DNA from 3 places in the Alkaliphilus flagellatus genome. Region 1 is predicted to be linked to each of the others. Evidence: predicted binding sites of a transcription regulator. Region 1 holds the regulator's gene; each other region holds the start of a gene.

Region 1 (6,575 bases):
TACCTATGGAGTATTTATCTGCTGGAGATGTAGGATATGTAGCTGCCAGTGTTAAAGATGTTAGACATTGTCGTGTAGGTGATACAATTACTGATGCATCAAGACCAACATTAGAACCACTACCAGGGTATAGAAAAGTTAATCCAATGGTGTATTGTGGTATTTACCCAGCAGAAGGTGAAAAATATGAAGATATAAGAGATGCACTAGAAAAACTTCAAGTAAACGATGCTGCACTTGTTTTTGAAGCTGAAACATCAGCAGCATTAGGATTTGGATTTAGATGTGGTTTTCTTGGTCTTCTTCATATGGAGATTATTCAAGAAAGATTGGAAAGAGAGTTTAATCTTGATCTTATAACTACAGCACCTAGTGTTATATATAGGGTTACTAAAACAAATGGTGAAGTTTTAATGATTCAGAATCCTGCAAATATGCCTGTGCCACAGGAAATACGTATTATGGAGGAACCTATTGTTAAGACTACAATTATGGTTCCAAATACTTATGTTGGCGCAGTTATGGAATTATGTCAAGATCGCCGTGGTGAAATGAAAGACATGCAGTATATTGACGACACTAGAGTAAATCTTCATTATGAAATGCCTCTAAATGAAGTAATTTATGACTTCTTTGATGCGCTTAAATCAAGGACAAAGGGATATGGTTCTTTAGACTATGAGCTTATAGGATATCGTCAGTCCGATTTAGTTAAACTGGATATTCTGATAAATAGTGAGCAGGTAGATGCATTATCCTTTATAGTGCATGAGAGCAAGGCATACTCTAGAGGTAAGTCTATGTGTGAAAAATTAAAAGATGAAATTCCTAGACATCAATTCCCAATACCACTACAGGCAGCAGTTGGAGCTAAAATAATATCTCGTGAAACTATTAAAGCACTTAGAAAAGATGTATTAGCTAAGTGTTATGGCGGAGATATATCAAGAAAGAAAAAGCTTCTTGAAAAACAAAAAGAAGGTAAAAAACGTATGAGACAAGTAGGAAACGTAGAAGTGCCACAAAAAGCTTTTATGTCTGTACTTAAGCTAGACGATTAATAATATCTACAAGACTAGTAGTATGCCCTAGGGAGTGCTACTAGTTTTATATTATCAGGTAAAACCTAAATGAATTGGTGGTGAATAAAAATATGAATTTAATATCACTATATATACACATACCTTTCTGTGAAAAAAAATGTTACTATTGTGATTTTAGCTCTTATGGTGGAAAGAAACATCTAATTGATGATTATATAACATCATTAAAAAAAGAACTAGTTCTATATAAATCTGTTTTAGAGGATTATAAAATAAGTACAATATTTTTCGGTGGTGGTACTCCATCTATTTTAAGTGGAAACCAAATAGCTGAGATTATGGAGACAGTAGACAAACACTTCTCAATAGAGGATGGTGCGGAGGTTTCTATGGAGGCTAATCCAGGGACTTTGACTTATGATAATTTAAAAACATATTATGAGAGCGGAATTAATCGATTAAGCATAGGACTGCAAGCATGTCAGAATAATTTACTAAGTACATTAGGTAGAATCCACAGCTTTGAGAATTATATAAAAAATTTAGAGGAAGCCAGAAATGCAGGATTTACAAATATTAATACAGACTTAATGTTTTCTCTGCCAGGGCAAAAGAAAAGTGACTGGGAAGAAAGTTTGGAGAAAATTGTATCATTAGAAATACCCCATATTTCAGCATATAGTTTAATAGTTGAGAAAGAAACTCCATTTTATGATTGGGTAAAAAACAGAAAAATTATACTTCCTGATGAAGAATTAGAATTAAAAATGTATCATTATACAATAGAATACTTAGAGAAAAATGGATATAATCATTATGAAATATCTAATTTTGCTAAACCGGGATTTCAATGCAAGCACAATTTAATATATTGGCAGAATAAACCCTACATAGGTTTAGGCTCGGGAGCACATTCTTATTTTAATAAAAAGAGATTTAGCAATGTAAATCAAATAGAAGAATATATTAGCTTATTGAAAGAGAGTAAAGTACCTATAGAAAATGAAACAGATGTTTCAATTAAGGATGAAATTAGCGAAACTATGTTTTTAGGTTTAAGGATGATGGAAGGAGTTTCTATAGAAGAATTTACTAAGCGATTCAATATTTCGCCCTTTGAAATATATAAGTACCAGATTAATAAGTTTAAAGAACAGAATCTACTATATTGGGATGAAAAGCATATTAAACTTACTCAAAAGGGTATTGATCTTTCTAATATTGTTTTTCAAGAAATGTTATTAGATTAATATGAAAAAAACTATTGACAAAAATAAAATGAAATGATATTTTAAAGACAGAATCATTAGCACTCAACAAGATAGAGTGCTAACAATCCGAGGTGGTTCTATGTTGAATGAAAGAAAACTTAAAATACTTCAGGCCATTATACAGGATTATATTGAAACAGCAGAGCCAGTTGGTTCAAGAACATTATCAAAAAAATATGATCTGGGAGTAAGTCCAGCAACAATTAGAAATGAAATGGCTGACTTAGAAGAATTAGGATTTATTATACAACCTCATACTTCAGCAGGGCGTATTCCGTCTGACAAAGGATACAGATTATATGTAGATGAATTTATGTCATTAAAAAAGATGGTGGATATTGAAAGAGATTATTTGGAATTAGACTTGTTTAATAAGGTTGCTGAAATTGAGCAAATATTACAGTATAGCTCAAAGTTATTGTCACAGCTTACTAACTATACAGCTGTTGCTTTAGCACCACAAATAAAGGAAAGTAAATTAAAACATATTCAATTAGTTCCGATTGATACAGAGAATATGTTGGCTGTCATAGTTACAGATAGTGGTATGGTAAAGAAACCTATTATCAGATTAAGTGATCAAGTTAGTAAAAGTAGTTTTCAAACGATGTCCAACTTTTTAAATGATAAACTTCATGGTTTGGCTATTAAAAACATTGAGGCATCATTAATTGAAATATTAAGTGAAGAGTTTATAAATTCTAGTAGCATAATAGATAAAATAATTCCTGAAATATTTCAATCTTTAGATGAAGTTAGTCATATAAATATGTTTTTAAATGGAGCCATGAACATATTTAACTTTCCGGAGTATAATGATATTTTTAAGGCAAAATCCTTTCTAGAGTTGTTAGAAGAAAAGGAACTATTAAGTAGTTTAATTACTTCTTTTAGCAATGAAGGCCTTAGTGTTTCAATTGGAAGCGAAAATATATATAAAGAGGCAAAGGATTGTAGCTTAGTTACAGCCACCTATAAGGTAGATAATACAACTCTGGGCTGGCTTAGTGTTATTGGACCTACAAGGATGGATTATTCTACTGTTGTAAGTGTAATGGCAGAGGTTAGCAAAGTTATTAGTGAATTGCTGAAGAATAGATATAAATAGATAGAATGATGGTGTAAAGTGCTTAGCATTTTACACTTCTATCCATGTTTTGATTGATGTTAATTTTGCTCTTTTACATAAAATTATAATGATAATAAGGCAGGTGGAATATTTTGAAGGATATTAAACAAGAAGAGGTTGAAGGCATAGAAGAAAACAAAGAAACTGCGAATAACAACCTAGAAGCTACCTTGGATGAAATTGAGGAAACAGATGAAAACTTTAAAGATTTAGAAGAGAAATTAGCAGAAAAGACAGCAGAATACGAAGATGTTTTTAGCCAATTTCAGAGACTTCAAGCAGATTTTTCAAACTACAAGAAGCGTGTAGAAAAGGAAAAAGGAGAAATTTATCTTTATGCAAATGAAAAAATTGCATCGGATTTGCTAAATATAATAGATAATTTAGAAAGGGCTATACAGTCCCAAACCGATATCGATGAAGATAATTCTTTATTAGAAGGAATTAATTTAGTATATAAGCAATTAATAGATACTCTAACTAAACATGGAGTAGAAGAAATTGAAGCTTTAGGAAAACCTTTTGATATGAATCTTCATTATGCAGTAATGCAGGAGGAAACAAATGGAGAAGCTAACTGTGTTATAGATATACTCCAAAAAGGTTATAAAATAAATGATAGAGTATTAAGGCCAGCAATGGTTAAAGTATCAAGATAAAGTATAAAATAATATTTTAAAATATTTATATATAAGGAGGAAATCACGATGGGTAAAGTAATTGGAATTGACTTAGGAACTACAAACTCATGTGTTGCTGTATTAGAAGGTGGAGAGCCAGTAGTTATTGCAAATAGCGAGGGAAATAGAACAACACCTTCAGTTGTAGCATTTGGTAAAGATGGAGAGAGAATTGTAGGGGAACCTGCGAAAAGACAAGCAGTAGTAAATCCTGATAAAACAATTATGTCCATTAAAACACAAATGGGATATGATCACAAAGTAAATATTGATGGAAAACAATATACACCTCAAGATATTTCTGCAATGATTCTTCAAAAATTAAAGGCAGATGCGGAAGCTTATTTAGGAGAGACTGTAACAGATGCAGTAATTACAGTACCAGCTTATTTTTCAGATAGTCAAAGACAAGCAACCAAGGATGCAGGTAGAATTGCAGGACTTAATGTACAAAGAATTATAAACGAGCCAACGGCTGCATCGTTAGCATATGGACTAGATAAAACAGAGGAACATCAAAAAATATTAGTATATGACTTAGGTGGAGGAACATTTGACGTATCTATACTAGAACTTGGTGATGGAGTATTTGAAGTGTTATCAACAAGTGGAGATAACCACTTAGGTGGAGATAATTTCGATAAAGTAGTAATAGACTATATTGCCGAAGAATTTAAAAAGCAAGAAGGTGTAGATTTAAGACAAGATAGTATGTCTTTACAAAGATTAAATGAAGCTGCTGAAAAGGCTAAAAAAGAGCTTTCTAGTACTATGACAACAAATATTAATCTACCATTTATTACTGCAACTAGCACAGGACCAAAACATTTGAATATGGATTTAACAAGAGCTAAGTTTGATGAAATTACATCTCACTTAGTAGAAAAAACCTTAGGACCAGTTAAAAAAGCTATGAGCGATGCGGGATTATCCGCTAATGAAGTGGATAAAGTAATTTTGGTTGGTGGTTCAACTAGAATACTAGCAGTACAACAGGCCGTAAAAAGTGTAACGGGTAAAGATCCACATAAAGGTATTAACCCAGACGAGTGTGTTGCTTTAGGTGCTGCAATTCAAGCAGGAGTACTTACAGGAGAAGTAAAAGACGTATTATTATTAGACGTAACTCCATTATCATTAGGAATTGAAACAGTAGGTGGAGTCTTTACAAAATTAATAGAAAGAAATACAACAATTCCTACGAGAAAGAGTCAGGTGTTCTCTACTGCTGCTGATAATCAACCTGCAGTTGATATCCACGTATTACAAGGAGAAAGACAAATGGCAGGGGATAATATTACCCTTGGAAGATTTGAGTTAGGCGGAATACCACCAGCACCAAGAGGAATTCCACAAATTGAAGTTACCTTTGATATCGATGCCAACGGTATTGTTAATGTATCTGCTAAAGATTTAGGAACAGGTAAAGAGCAGAATATTACAATTACTGCTTCAAGTAACTTAAACGATGAAGAAATTGAAAGAAAAATTAAGGAAGCAGAGCAGTTTGCAGAAGAAGATAAAAAACGTAAAGAAAGTGTTGAAGTGAGAAATCAAGCAGACTCATTAATATATCAAACTGAAAAAACATTAAAAGAGCTTGAAGGGAAAGTAAGTGCTCAGGATGAGTCAAAAGTAAAAGAAGAAGTAGAAAAGTTGAAAAAAGCCCTTGAAAGTGATAATGTAGAAGATATGAAAAAATCAATTGAAGATTTAACAAATGCTTTCCATGCAATTTCTCAACAAATGTATCAACAAGCACAGCAGGCTGAAGGAGAAGCACATGGCTCAGGTGATGAAACTACTAATAAAGAAAATGTAGTTGATGCAGATTATGAGGTTGTAGAGGACGAAGACAAGTAATAGGTTAAGTTATTGAGGACACCCTTGGGTGTCCTCAATATCAGTATTCTTACCCTATATATTTAGCAAGGCGGTGAAATAGTGAGTAAACGTGATTATTATGAAGTATTAGGTGTAAGTAAAGATGCCAGTGAACAAGATATAAAAAAGGCTTATCGTAAGATGGCTATGGAATACCATCCAGATAGAAATCCTGATAATAAGGAAGCAGAAGAAAAATTTAAGGAAGTAAATGAAGCCTACGAAGTGCTAAGCTCACCAGATAAAAGAAAAAGATACGATCAATTTGGCCATGCAGGGATGAATGGCAATGGTGGCGGTGGTTTTGAAGGCTTTGGTGGTTTTAGTGGTGGCGGAGGCTTTGAAGATATATTTGGGGATATATTTGATATGTTTGGTGGCGGTTTTTCATCATCCAGAAGAAGAAGCGGACCCCAAAAAGGAGCAGATCTTCAATATGAAACAACAATTACATTTGAAGAAGCAGCCTTTGGAGTAGAAAAAGAGGTTGAGTTTTATAGAAATGATAGTTGCAATACTTGTAATGGCACAGGAGCAAAACCTGGAACAACAACTAATACATGTAAAA
Region 2 (6,575 bases), on a different contig from region 1:
ACAGTTAGATAGATTTTCAGCAGTATACAATAATATTCAAGGACGGGTACAGGAAATTAAAGATCCGGATAATGGTGACGGTGGATTAGGACAGTGGGCAAGTAATATAGAGGAAGTATCTAAACTTTATAGACATAGTCGTATTCCTAATGAGCATCCTGCATATATGCCAATAGACTCAATATTAACAAGGGTAGATAAAATACTTCCTGAGCTTGGTGATTTTTCAGGATCTAAAGAAGTAACAGAAAATGTTCAAATCCGAGATGGTGTTCATTATTATGAAATAAATTATTATACTGAAGATGATTTAGTATATTCAATATGGATAGATGCTGTTAACGGATTCCTTAGACAATTTGAAGATTATACAACAGATGGTAAGGATACACTTGTTTCTGAAGATGAAGCTTCACATATCGCTAAAAAGTTTATGAATAGATTTGAATCCTATGGACAGATGATAGATGGGGTATCGGCAATTACGGATGAAAACACAAAAAATACTATTTATGCATTTCAATTTATTCCTATCTTAGATAATATTACTATGATTAGTGACATAGTTAAAGTAAATGTTTCTTCTCAGGGTGGGAAGGTTATTAAATACTCTAATAACTTTAACGGTACAATAGTACCTATGTCAGAAGTAGTAGTATCCCTAGAGGATGTGGAACAAAAACATAGTGAACAACTTTTAGATATGAAATATAATGGAATAGCAGTTGTTAGGTCATTTTATACCCACTATAGACCAGTAGCTACTTATAGTTATCAATCAACTAAAAAAGAAGACATAAGAAAGCTATATTTTGATATAGTTACAGGAAATCAAGTTTATGAGGCATATTCTATATATGAGCCCGTATCCTATATTTCCACGGAGGAAAATTATTAATGATTATACGTGAAATGGTAGCCGATGATATTGACAATATAAAAAGACTTGACTATAGCTTTAAATCTAATAAATATTATAAGGTTAGTAAGGAAGAGCTTAGTTATAAGTTAGAGATAAAAGAACTGGGAGAAAGTCATGAAGAGAAGTATAGTATTAAATTAATGGATGAGAAAGGTAAATATACGAAGACTTTTTTAATAGAGGAGAATGAAAGAATTTTTGGGTATATAGAGATGTTATATACTCAGCATAATAATCTTCTACAAATAATAAACCTTTGGGTAGAAGAGGATGTGCGCCAAAGAAATATTGGTAGAAAGCTTGTAAAGTCAGCGAAAGGATTTGCTAGATTTAACAAGGCTAGAGGCATTATTGTTCAAGTAGAAAATTATAATTACCCTGCTATTAAGTTTTTTATTAAAGAAGGATTCTATATTTGTGGACTTAATGAAGCTGCTTACGATAATAAAGGTTTATTAGAAGATAGAGTTGAAATACACCTTTTGTTTGATTTTAAATAAGATTACAATCCCTAGAGACCAGAAGGTTTTTAGGGATTTAATATTGGGTATAATAAGCAAAGACATAAGTATATATTTAGTTTTAGAATTATTAGCTGTCAGATATATGGAGAGGAGAGGTTTAGTTGGAGATTATACATAAAGATAATAAAGTAATATTAAAAAACATAAGAGATTTTGAACCCAAGCATATTTTTGAATGTGGTCAATGTTTTAGATGGGACCTAGAGGATGATGGAAGCTATATTGGAGTCGCCTATGGTAAGATTTTAAATGTAAGAAAAGAGGAAGATACAATTGTTTTTAATAATACAAATATAGAAGATTTTAATAACATATGGACTTCCTATTTTGATTTAAATAACAACTACGGAAAAATTAAAGAGGATTTAAGTAAAGATGATGAGGTTATGAAAGACGCTACTAATTTTGGCTATGGAATTAGAATACTTAAGCAGGAACCTTGGGAAACTTTAATCTCTTTCATTATTTCTGCTAACAATGCTATCCCTCGTATAAAAAAATCTGTAAGATTGTTAAGCGAAAATTTCGGGGAATATTTAGGACAATACGATGGAAAGGACTATTATAGTTTTCCAACTCCAGAGGCTATTTATAATTTGTCGGAGGAACAATTAGCAGCCTGCGGAGTAGGATATAGATCTAAATATATTTTAAATACCGCTAGAGCAGTGATTGATGAAAATATTTCTTTGGAACAGCTAAAGGAATTAAATAGTGAAGATTGCTTTGAAGCTATGCGTAGGTTTAGTGGAGTAGGGCCTAAAGTAGCCAACTGCATTTTGGTATTTGCTATGGGAAAAGTAGAAGCAGTTCCTGTAGATGTGTGGGTTAAAAGAGTCATGGAATATTTTTATTTTCATAAAGACACACCTAATAAAAAAATTGAAGAGTTTGCTAGAGATAAGTTTGGAAAATATGGTGGGTATGCACAACAGTATTTATTTTACTATGCTAGAGAACTTGGAATAGGGAAATAGATTATTGTATAGTTTATCACCATGAGAGTTTTAGCTTGAAAAGGATGTAAAATAGTGATAATATCAATACAGTGGAAGATTAGGAATATTAAATATTTAAGTCCCCACATCCATTACGGATGTGGGGATAAAATTTTCATATGTTAAACAACTGGGGGATGAATTGATGTTAGGAACTATTGTAAATGCGATAGCAATTATAGCTGGAGGAATTTGCGGCGTTTTTTTAAGAAAAGGTATTCCAGAAGGGTATAAGGCAACTATAATGCAAGGACTAGGCTTAAGTGTTTTTGTTATAGGCTTATCGGGGGCTTTAGAAACTGGAGATATACTACTTATGATTTCAAGTGTTGTTATAGGCACTATAATAGGAGAAATGGCAAAAATAGAAGATAGGCTAGAAAATGTAGGGAAATGGCTAGAAACTAAGGTTGGTAACAAGGAAGGTGGAATTGCTAAGGGTTTTGTTACGGCTAGTCTAATTTATTGTGTTGGAGCTATGGCGATTATGGGTGCTCTAGAAAGTGGACTAACTGGTAATCATGAAATTTTATTGGCTAAATCTCTGATTGATGGTATTTCTGCAATAATTTTTTCATCTACTTTAGGTATAGGAGTTGCATTTTCTGGTATAGCGGTTTTTATTTATCAAGGTTTAATTACTATTACAGCTACATTTATGAAACCATTCTTGGTAGAAACTGTAATAGCAGAAATGTCTGCTATAGGTGGACTATTAATTATAGGTATTGCATCTAATATAATGGAGGTGAAAAGAATAAAGGTAGGTAATATGCTACCAGCTGTATTTATACCAATAATATATTACATAGTACAGCCTTATATATTAAAATTAGTAGGATTAATAGGCTTTTAACTAAAAATATTTAGAAGATACTAAAAAAATATTAAAAAATTAGTAAAACAGTGAAATATGGAGATATAAAGAAAAAAACGAATATATCTTTCGATAATAGAATATAATAGCCAATATTGGCATTTGCTAGCAAAATCACTTTTAGATAACATTATAAATGTAATTAGCACTCACTTAGTACGAGTGCTAATAATAAGCAAAAAACAATGTGTTAAAAAATAAAAAATTTCCAAGGAGGTTTGATTTATGAACATTAAGCCATTAGGAGACAGAGTAGTTATTAAAAGAGTAGAAGCTGAGGAAACCACAAAAAGTGGAATTGTATTGCCAGGTAGCGCAAAGGAACAACCACAGTTAGCAGAGGTTATGGCAGTGGGACCAGGTGGAGTAGTTGAAGGTAAAGAAATTGTTATGGAAGTAAAAGTAGGAGATAAAGTAATCTTCTCTAAATATGCTGGTACAGAAGTTAAGTTTGATGGAGAGGAATACACAATATTAAGACAAAATGATATTTTAGCTGTTGTTGAATAGTAAAATATCATTACATAATGGGTTTAATTAATATAAATAAGGACTAGGAGGGTATTATTATGGCTAAGGAAATTAAGTTTGCTGAAGAGGCTCGTCGTTCATTAGAAATCGGAGTTAATAAACTTGCTGATACTGTTAAGGTAACTTTAGGACCAAAGGGAAGAAACGTAGTAATCGATAAAAAGTTTGGTTCTCCATTAATAACAAATGATGGGGTAACTATAGCTAGAGAAATTGAATTAGAAGACGCTTATGAAAATATGGGAGCTCAATTAGTTAAAGAAGTAGCTACTAAAACTAATGATGTTGCTGGTGATGGTACAACAACAGCTACCTTATTAGCTCAAGCTATTATTAGAGAAGGATTAAAGAACGTAGCAGCTGGGGCTAATCCAATGATAATTAAAAAAGGTATTCAAAAAGCTGTGGATGTGGCAGTTGCTGAATTAAAAAACATTTCTAAAAAAATAGAAAGTAAAGAATCTATAGCTCAAGTAGGCGCAAATTCAGCTGCTGATGAAGAAATCGGACAATTAATTGCAGATGCTATGGAAAAGGTAGGAAATGATGGAGTTATTACTGTAGAAGAATCTAGATCTATGGGAACTACTTTAGACGTAGTAGAAGGTATGCAGTTTGATAGGGGATATTTATCTCCATACATGGTGACAGATACTGAAAAGATGGAAGCTGTATTTAACGATCCATATATTTTAGTAACTGATAAAAAGATTAATAATGTACAAGAAATTTTACCAGTATTAGAGCAAATAGTACAACAAGGCAGAAAATTATTAATCATTGCTGAAGATATAGAAGGTGAAGCATTAGCTACATTAGTAGTAAATAAACTAAGAGGAACATTTGAGTGTGTTGCTGTTAAGGCACCAGGCTTTGGAGATAGAAGGAAGGCAATGTTAGATGATATCGCGATTTTAACAGGAGCTACAGTTATTTCTGAAGAACTAGGATATGACTTAAAGACTGCAACAATTGAAATGTTAGGTACAGCTAGAACTGTTAAGGTTGATAAAGATAATACAACTATTGTTGAAGGTGCTGGTAATTCACAGCTTATTAAAGATAGAGTGGGTCAAATCAAGAAACAAATAGAAGATACAACTTCTGACTTTGATAAAGAGAAATTACTAGAAAGATTAGCTAAGCTTTCTGGTGGAGTTGCAGTTATCCAAGTTGGTGCTGCTACAGAAACAGAGCTTAAAGAAAGAAAACTAAGAATTGAAGATGCTCTTAACGCTACAAGAGCGGCAGTAGAAGAAGGGATTGTATCTGGTGGAGGTGCATCTTTAATACATGTTATTCCAGCAGTAGAAGCTTTACTTGAAACTACTGAAGGTGATGAAAGAACAGGAGTTAAAATTATTAGAAGAGCATTAGAAGAGCCATTAAGACAAATTGCAGAAAATGCTGGTCTTGAAGGATCGGTTATTGTAGAGAAGGTAATGAATGCAGAAAAAGGTATAGGCTTCGATGCTTTAAAGGAAAAATACGTAAATATGATTGAAGTAGGTATTATTGATCCAGTTAAGGTAACAAGATCAGCACTGCAAAATGCAGCTTCTATTTCAGCTATGTTATTAACAACAGAAAGTGCTATTGTAGATATTAAAGAAGATGAGCCAATGATGCCAGGAGGCATGGGCGGCGGAATGCCAATGATGTAATAAATAGGTTATAAATATATAAAAACCAAGTAGCAATTTGCTACTTGGTTTTTTACTATTTAATAATTTATAAAATCAAACTATAGCCAAGTATTAAACTTCTTAATATATAATTTTTTGACTACTTGCGTTAATAAGCAGTAGGCTAATAAAATACCGATTAACCACGGGAAGTAGGCTAATGGCAATGGCTGTAATCCAACAGATGCTCCAAATGCAGTAAATGGAATGAATATACCTGCTACCATTATAATTCCAGTAAGAAGTAAGACTGGGGCTGTTGCTCTACTTTGAATAAATGGTATTTTCTTAGTTCTAATCATATGAACAATAAGGGTTTGAGATAATAGTCCTTCAATAAACCATCCAGATTGGAATAGAGACTGAAGGGCTGGTGTATTAGCTTTAAATACATACCACATTACCAAGTAGGTAATTATATCGAATATTGAGCTTATCGGTCCAATATAGATCATAAACTTCTTTATATTATCCGCATCCCATTTTCTTGGTTCTTTAATATAGTCATCATCCATAGTGTCCCAAGGTATGGAAATTTGAGAAAAGTCATAAAACAGATTTTGAATTAGCAAATGAATTGGAAGCATAGGTAAAAATGGTAAAAATGCACTAGCTACCAAAACACTAAAGACATTTCCAAAGTTTGAACTTGCTGTCATATTAATATACTTTACTATATTTCCAAAAATCTTACGTCCTTCAATTACACCTTCTTCAAGTACCATGAGATCCTTTTCTAGAAGTATAATATCTGCAGATTCCTTTGCTATATCTACTGCTGTATCTACAGAAATCCCAACATCTGCATCTCTAAGGGCCGAAGCGTCATTAATTCCGTCTCCCATATAACCTACTGTATGTCCCTGACCTTGAAGTACTTTTATAATTTTGGATTTTTGCATTGGAGATAGCTTAGCAAAAACAGTAGTATTTTCTGCTTGTATTGCTAATTCTTCATCGGTTAAGTTTTCTACATCGCTGCCAAGTAAAATATTATCTATAGGTAAATCAACTTCTTTACAGATTTTTTTAGTAACA
Region 3 (6,575 bases), on a different contig from region 1:
AAAACTAATAAAAATTTAACCTACCATTTTTTTTTAAGTAATGATAAGTCATTGCATTATAGTATATATGCTAACAACAATACTCTCCTAGAAAATAATCTATTAGTTACCTCTATTGTAGATTTTTCAGTAACAATTGATAGACGTGAAAAAATTCATCTTATTTGTGTCACTAAAGAAGGAGATTTATTATACTATATAAATCAAAATGATAAGTGGAATTATAAAACTATTTCAAAGTTCGATATCAAGTCCAATATATATAGATATTTAACGTTATATGTTAATAGTAGTTATACACACATTATCTACACAAAAACAAATTTACTTACTCCTATGTTATCTTATGTTGAACATATATATTGGAATGAAACTGGTATAGATAGACTTGTAGTTGGAAATTACCTTCACGGAAAATATCCTAGTCCTCTTCAGGTTTCTATAGATAGCTTGAAAAATCTTCATTTAGTATATAAAGTATATTATAAAAATAATCATCAACTATACTATAATAGATTTAACCTATCTACTAAAAAATGGAGTATTAGTGAGTTAATAACCAATTCACAAGAAGACCATTCTCATCCTTATATATTCATAGATAAAAATGATAATCTTCATTTGGTTTGGTGTACTATACAGCAAAATAACTTTATATTGAAATACAAAAAAAAGACTAATGTAATTGACCCTAGATCAAAGTGGTCTAATACACAAATATTGTCTAATAAAAATTCAAATAACCATTCTCCTATATTAATCCAAGAGTCAAATACATTGAAAATTTACTGCAAACAAAATAGCCAAATTATTGAAATTATATCAAAGGACTTCGGACATTCTTGGGAATCAGTAGGTAATAATCTATATAAAATAGAAGATTCTAAGATTATTAGATACTCTAGTAGCCCAGAAATAGATGATAACTTTTTTATTAAACACCTTTATGGAAATATTACAGATAAAATTGAGATTGTTGGTATAGATCTGTTTAATAGCATAGAGAATGAGACATCTATAGACCCTGAAGTTTTCAAACCTCAAGATCCTATTATAAGTAGTATAAAAGAAACCGAAGAATATGAGTTAAAAAATCCAGTTGTAAATTCAGCATCCACAAATGATTTTTATACAATAAAAAATGAAAATGATCAATCTACTGAAATAATAAAAGAGCTACTCTCTAATTATAAAATCTTAGAAATGCAGCTCTCTGAAATAGAAGGTAAAAAACAAGAGTTTGCGAAAAATATCGCTGATTGTGAAATAGATTTAAATTTATTAGAAGAAAAAATAGTAGATTATAAAAAGCACATGTTAATATTACAAGATAGACTGAATAATCTTCCTACTAATAATAATATGTTCCAACGTTTTGTGAATTTTTTCAAATAGATTTAATCTGTATACTATATTTATTTTAAATCTAACTTGTTTAAGGTTCTTTTTCCGTTTTGTCGATTAATTTCATATATATTCAATATCTTCCTACTAGATTTATCGGCTAGATTTTTCAAAAACTCATAATCCTTTAAATCTGTAAATTTAATAGAGTAACTACAACCTGCCTTTATTTTACATGGTGTGGATACTAACTCGTATTGGATATAATGTTGTCTACTTAAATACTGATATAGTTGTATAGCGTGGTTTCTTGATTCGAACACAGCAATATAATATTTATCTTTCATATATCTACGCTCCATAGTGTTTCCTCCTATACACTTAGTTAATATAATGTATGTATTTTTTTGTTTAGATGATACAGTTATTTAACCGTATCTTCTTTTTTTTATTTAAAAAGCCACATTCAAGAGAATTGCTCTTGAATGTGGCTTTTTGCTAAATCATTAGTTTGCAAATATCATTAGTAAACTCTACTGGATCATTAATTTGTAGTCCTTCAATAAGTAAAGCTTGATTATAAAGTAAATTAGTAAATAAAACAAATTTCTCTTGATCTTTTTCGTAGGAGTCCTTTAGGGCTTCAAATACATTGTGATTTATATTAATTTCTAATATCTTATCTGCTTTAATATTTTGATTGTTTGGCATTGCATTTAATATTTTTTCCATTTCGATTGAAATTTCTCCATCATTAGTCAAACATACTGGATGAGATTTCAATCTCTTCGATATTCTTACATCCTTTACCTTATCAGATAATATAGTTTTCATTCTTTCAAATAATTCCTTATTGGCTGTATGTTCAGTGTCTAAATTATTTTCATTTTCTTGATCTTCAATACCTAAGTCGCCAGCGGACACAGATTTAAACTCTTTTTCCTTATAAGCCATTAGAACTTTTAATACAAATTCATCAATTTCCTCTGTCAGATAAAGAATTTCAAATCCTTTTTCTGTTACCAACTCAGTTTGAGGCAATTTTTCTATTCTTTCATTAGATTCACCTGTAGCATAATAAATATATTTCTGATCGTCAGCCATCCCCGAAATATACTCATTTAAAGTTACAAGTTTCTTTGCTTTTGATGAATAGAACATTAATAGGTCCTGTAGCATGTCCTTATTGCTTCCAAAGTCACTGTATACTCCATATTTTAATTGTCTGCCGAAAGATTTATAGAACTCTTCATATTTATCTCTATCATCCTTTAATAAAGCTAACAATTCATTTTTTATTTTATTTTTAATGTTTTTTGAAATTAATTTAAGCTGTCTATCGTGTTGTAACATTTCTCTAGAAATATTTAAAGATAAATCCTCCGAATCTACCATTCCTTTTACAAAGCTAAAATAATCTGGAAGTAAGTCTGAGCACTTATTCATAATAAGTACACCATTAGAATATAACTCTAATCCCTTCTCATATTCCTTTGTATAGTAATCAAAAGGTATTCTTTCAGGAATAAATAAAATCGCATTATATCTTACAGCACCATCAGCACTTATATGAATATGCTTAACAGGCTTATCAAATCCATAGCGTTTTTCAGAATAAAAATTAGAATAATCTTCTTCAGTAAGTTCGTTTTTATTTTTTCTCCAAATTGGCACCATACTATTAATCGTTTGCTCTTCTACATAGTCTTCGTATTCATTTTCACTACCTTCTTTGAGTTTCTTTATAGTGACATTCATTTTAATTGGATATCTTATAAAATCAGAGTATTTCTTTATTATATCCTTTAATCTATATTCTTCTAAATACTCATCGTATTTTTCATCTTCTGTATTCTCTTTTATTTTTAGAATAATTTCTGTTCCAATTGTATCTTTTTCCCATGGTTCAATAGTATATCCATCTATCCCTTGTGACTCCCATTTGTATGCCCCTTCACTATCAAGAGCCTTGCTAATTACAGTCACTGTTTCAGCTACCATAAATGCTGAATAGAAACCAACTCCAAACTGTCCGATTATATCATATCCATCTTTTAATTCATTTTCCTTTTTAAATGCTAAAGATCCACTTTTTGCAATAGTCCCCAAATTATCTTCTAATTCTTCTTTTGTCATTCCTATACCAGTATCGATAATTTTTAATACTCTGTTTTTTTCATCTAAAATAACCTTTATGTAATAATCATCTTTATCAAATTCTAAGGTATCATCAGTTAATGCTCTATAGTATATTTTATCAATAGCATCACTAGCATTGGAAATTAGTTCTCTCAAAAATATTTCCCTATGAGTGTAGATTGAGTTAATCATTAAGTCTAGTAATCTTTTGGATTCAGCCCTAAACTGTTTTGTTTCCAAATAAATCTCTCCTCTCTCAATAAAAATTTTGACTATAATAAAAAAGTAGTATAGCATTATATTTTGTTAGCACTCTCACACATCGAGTGCTAACTCCTAACTTTTATATATCATATTACATTTTTTTTGTCAACAATAACTCTACTAAAATAAAGATTTTTTATCTTAATTAGTGGTATTAGTTATAGCAATTTAATAGGTTTAGTCATCACTTTTTATCCTAACTCAAACTCTGCCTTTATACATTTTCCAATTACTTTAATTCTGCTTAATTCTGTAGTAACTAGATCCTCTCCTTTAACTCCAGTAGAAATGATTACTTTATTATTTGATTCTTTTCGCAGTTGCCTAATCATCTTTTTATTGTTAATTTCAAATAAATAAATACAATTATTTTGTATTTCACTTGTCAAATGAATTGTAATAATATCATCTTTTTTTATACGAAAGACTTCCATCTTATTATCTGGCGATTTAATAAACAATACTTTATCCCAGCTATAGCCATCTATTTTTTTTCCTAGAACAGGCAACTCTTTATAGCCTACTATTTTATTATTATTTGTTTCATATATAGGAAATTTCTTAATAATATTAGCCAAAGCATCGGACCACTGCTCTGTAGGCTCCACAGTATAAAACTCATCTTTATTATTATTTTTACGTTTTTTTTCAATAGAAGTAACCGGCTTTTCTTCATTTTTATCTTCTTGATACATAAACTCTAATTTCTCTCCTAATGCTTCTAAAATATTCTCAGCTACTTTTTCATTAACCACTTTTTTGCCTGATTCTATTTGAATAATATAACTTGCTGTTAAACCACACTTCTTTGCTAATTCTTTTTCTGTAATTTTTGCTTTAATTCTTGCCTCTTTTATTTTTGTAGCAATACGACTCATATCCACACCTCTTTCATACTTTATAATTATTGGAAGTATTCTATTAATAATAATTATATTGCTAATACAGGCTTAAAACAAGCAGAACATATATGATCCATCCATTAATGTGCTGTTGTTGTAAAATAAAGTTGTACAGAACTTTTTACTTAAAACATAGTTAATTGCTACTTATATTTCAAATTACTTTTTTATAAAGTTGGGAAGATATTTATTTAAAACCATCTATTTTTTAATATCATTCCGAAAAAACAAAAACTACACCTTTCATAGATGTAGTCAAATAATTATTGAACTATTTATTTCTTGATTTCTTCTCATCTTTATAAGCCTTGCAATTTCGTCTAAAAATTTATACTCATAACCAAGCTGAGAAAAATAAATAGTCACCTCATTAATCATCTCTATTTTTTCTTTAAAATTAGATTTTTTTGTTCTTCTCTTATTTGTTCCAATTTTATATTAGTTTCCCTTACTCACTTCGGGAAACCAATGCCTTGTACTGTTAGCTATTTTAACCAATGCAAGCATTACTGGTACTTCTACTAATACTCCAACTACTGTAGCTAAGGTTGCACCAGAATTTAATCCAAATAGTGATATTGCTACTGCTACTGCAAGTTCAAAAAAGTTACTTGCTCCTATCATTCCAGCAGGTGCTGCTATACTATGAGGCAGTTTCCAAGCTTTTGCCCATCCATAGGCAACAATAAATATAAAGAAAGTTTGAATTGTTAATGGTATAGCAATTAATGCAATGTGTAGAGGATTACTTAAAATAACATCACCTTGGAAGGTAAATATAATAATTAATGTTAATAATAGTCCTATAATAGTTACATTATCAAACTTCTTTAAAAATACATTTTCAAAATATTCTATTCCCTTATTTTTTACAATGTATTTTCTAGATAAGTATCCACCAGCTAATGGAATAACAATAAATAGAATTACAGATAAAAATAAGGTTCCATAAGGTACAACTACATCTGTTACTCCTAGTAAAATAGCTACAATAGGAGTAAATGCAAATAAAAGAATAAGATCATTTACTGCTACTTGTACTAGAGTATATGCAGGATCTCCTTTAGTTAAATGTCCCCATACAAATACCATTGCTGTGCAAGGAGCTGCTCCTAGTATTACTGCACCTGCTAAATATTCATTTGCTAATGCTTCAGGAATTAAAGAGCTAAATACTACCTTTAAGAAAAATGCTGCAATTGCATACATGGTAAAAGGTTTAATTAGCCAATTTGTAACGCAAGTTACAATTAATCCTTTTGGTTTTCTTGTAGCTTCTACAATACTAGTAAAATCAATTTTTAGCATCATTGGATAAATCATTAACCAAATTAAAATTGCAATTGGAATAGAGATTTCATAATAGGTAAACTTATTTAGTACTTGAGGAACTATTGGTAAGAACTGTCCTATTGCTACCCCAATTACAATGCAAGCTGCTACCCATACTGTTAAATAAGTTTCAAAAAAACCTAAGCCCTTTCCTTTTTGTTCAATGCTTTTATTACTCATTACACAACCCCCCTGTTCAATATAATTTATAATTGCATTGTTCCTTATTATTATGGACTGTATTAATAATTTACAGTTCCTTATTTTCTACTCTTTTAATAAGGTCTTCTACTTTAGTTTTAATTAGATCTCTCGTATTTCTAAATCCTTCAATAGGACCGCCTGATGGATCTTCAAGCCCCCAATCTTCAGTATGGCTACATGGTACAAATGGACAAACTACATTACAACCCATGGTAATAAGAATATCTACTTCTTCTGGAATATCCGTTAAAAGCTTAGGATAATGCTCACTCATATCAATACCTGCTTCTTCCATTACCTTAACAGCTCCAAGCTTTACTTCGTGATAATTTTCTGTTCCAGCTGAATATACTTCTAGTACATGATTCCCTAATTTTTTGGCCCAAGCCT

The links. Region 1 encodes HrcA, which represses chaperone genes, less so after heat shock. Its sites were predicted from a motif close to TTAGCACTCNNNNNNNNNGAGTGCTAA; they were not measured.
Region 2: groES (co-chaperone GroES) is a predicted target of HrcA. The motif match lies at 3,464-3,490, and genes of this name have one in related genera.
Region 3: htpG (molecular chaperone HtpG) is a predicted target of HrcA. The motif match lies at 3,790-3,816, and genes of this name have one in related genera.

What each region holds. Positions count from the first base shown of each region.
Region 1 is NZ_JAHLQK010000001.1:957,741-964,315, forward strand. Features, by position in the region: gene lepA (translation elongation factor 4) at 1-1,061, shown strand, start outside; gene hemW (radical SAM family heme chaperone HemW) at 1,154-2,293, shown strand; gene hrcA (heat-inducible transcriptional repressor HrcA) at 2,394-3,422, shown strand; gene grpE (nucleotide exchange factor GrpE) at 3,536-4,102, shown strand; gene dnaK (molecular chaperone DnaK) at 4,151-5,986, shown strand; gene dnaJ (molecular chaperone DnaJ) at 6,065-6,575, shown strand, end outside.
Region 2 is NZ_JAHLQK010000003.1:492,023-498,597, forward strand. Features, by position in the region: gene KQI88_RS09915 (YcdB/YcdC domain-containing protein) at 1-898, shown strand, start outside; gene KQI88_RS09920 (GNAT family N-acetyltransferase) at 898-1,422, shown strand; gene KQI88_RS09925 (DNA-3-methyladenine glycosylase family protein) at 1,548-2,423, shown strand; gene KQI88_RS09930 (DUF554 domain-containing protein) at 2,590-3,300, shown strand; gene groES (co-chaperone GroES) at 3,547-3,831, shown strand; gene groL (chaperonin GroEL) at 3,891-5,516, shown strand; gene mgtA (magnesium-translocating P-type ATPase) at 5,597-6,575, opposite strand, start outside.
Region 3 is NZ_JAHLQK010000006.1:279,979-286,553, reverse strand. Features, by position in the region: gene KQI88_RS16155 (hypothetical protein) at 1-1,395, shown strand, start outside; gene KQI88_RS16150 (DUF3343 domain-containing protein) at 1,416-1,706, opposite strand; gene htpG (molecular chaperone HtpG) at 1,843-3,723, opposite strand; gene KQI88_RS16140 (helix-turn-helix domain-containing protein) at 3,939-4,625, opposite strand; gene arsB (ACR3 family arsenite efflux transporter) at 5,088-6,161, opposite strand; gene KQI88_RS16130 (arsenate reductase ArsC) at 6,232-6,575, opposite strand, start outside.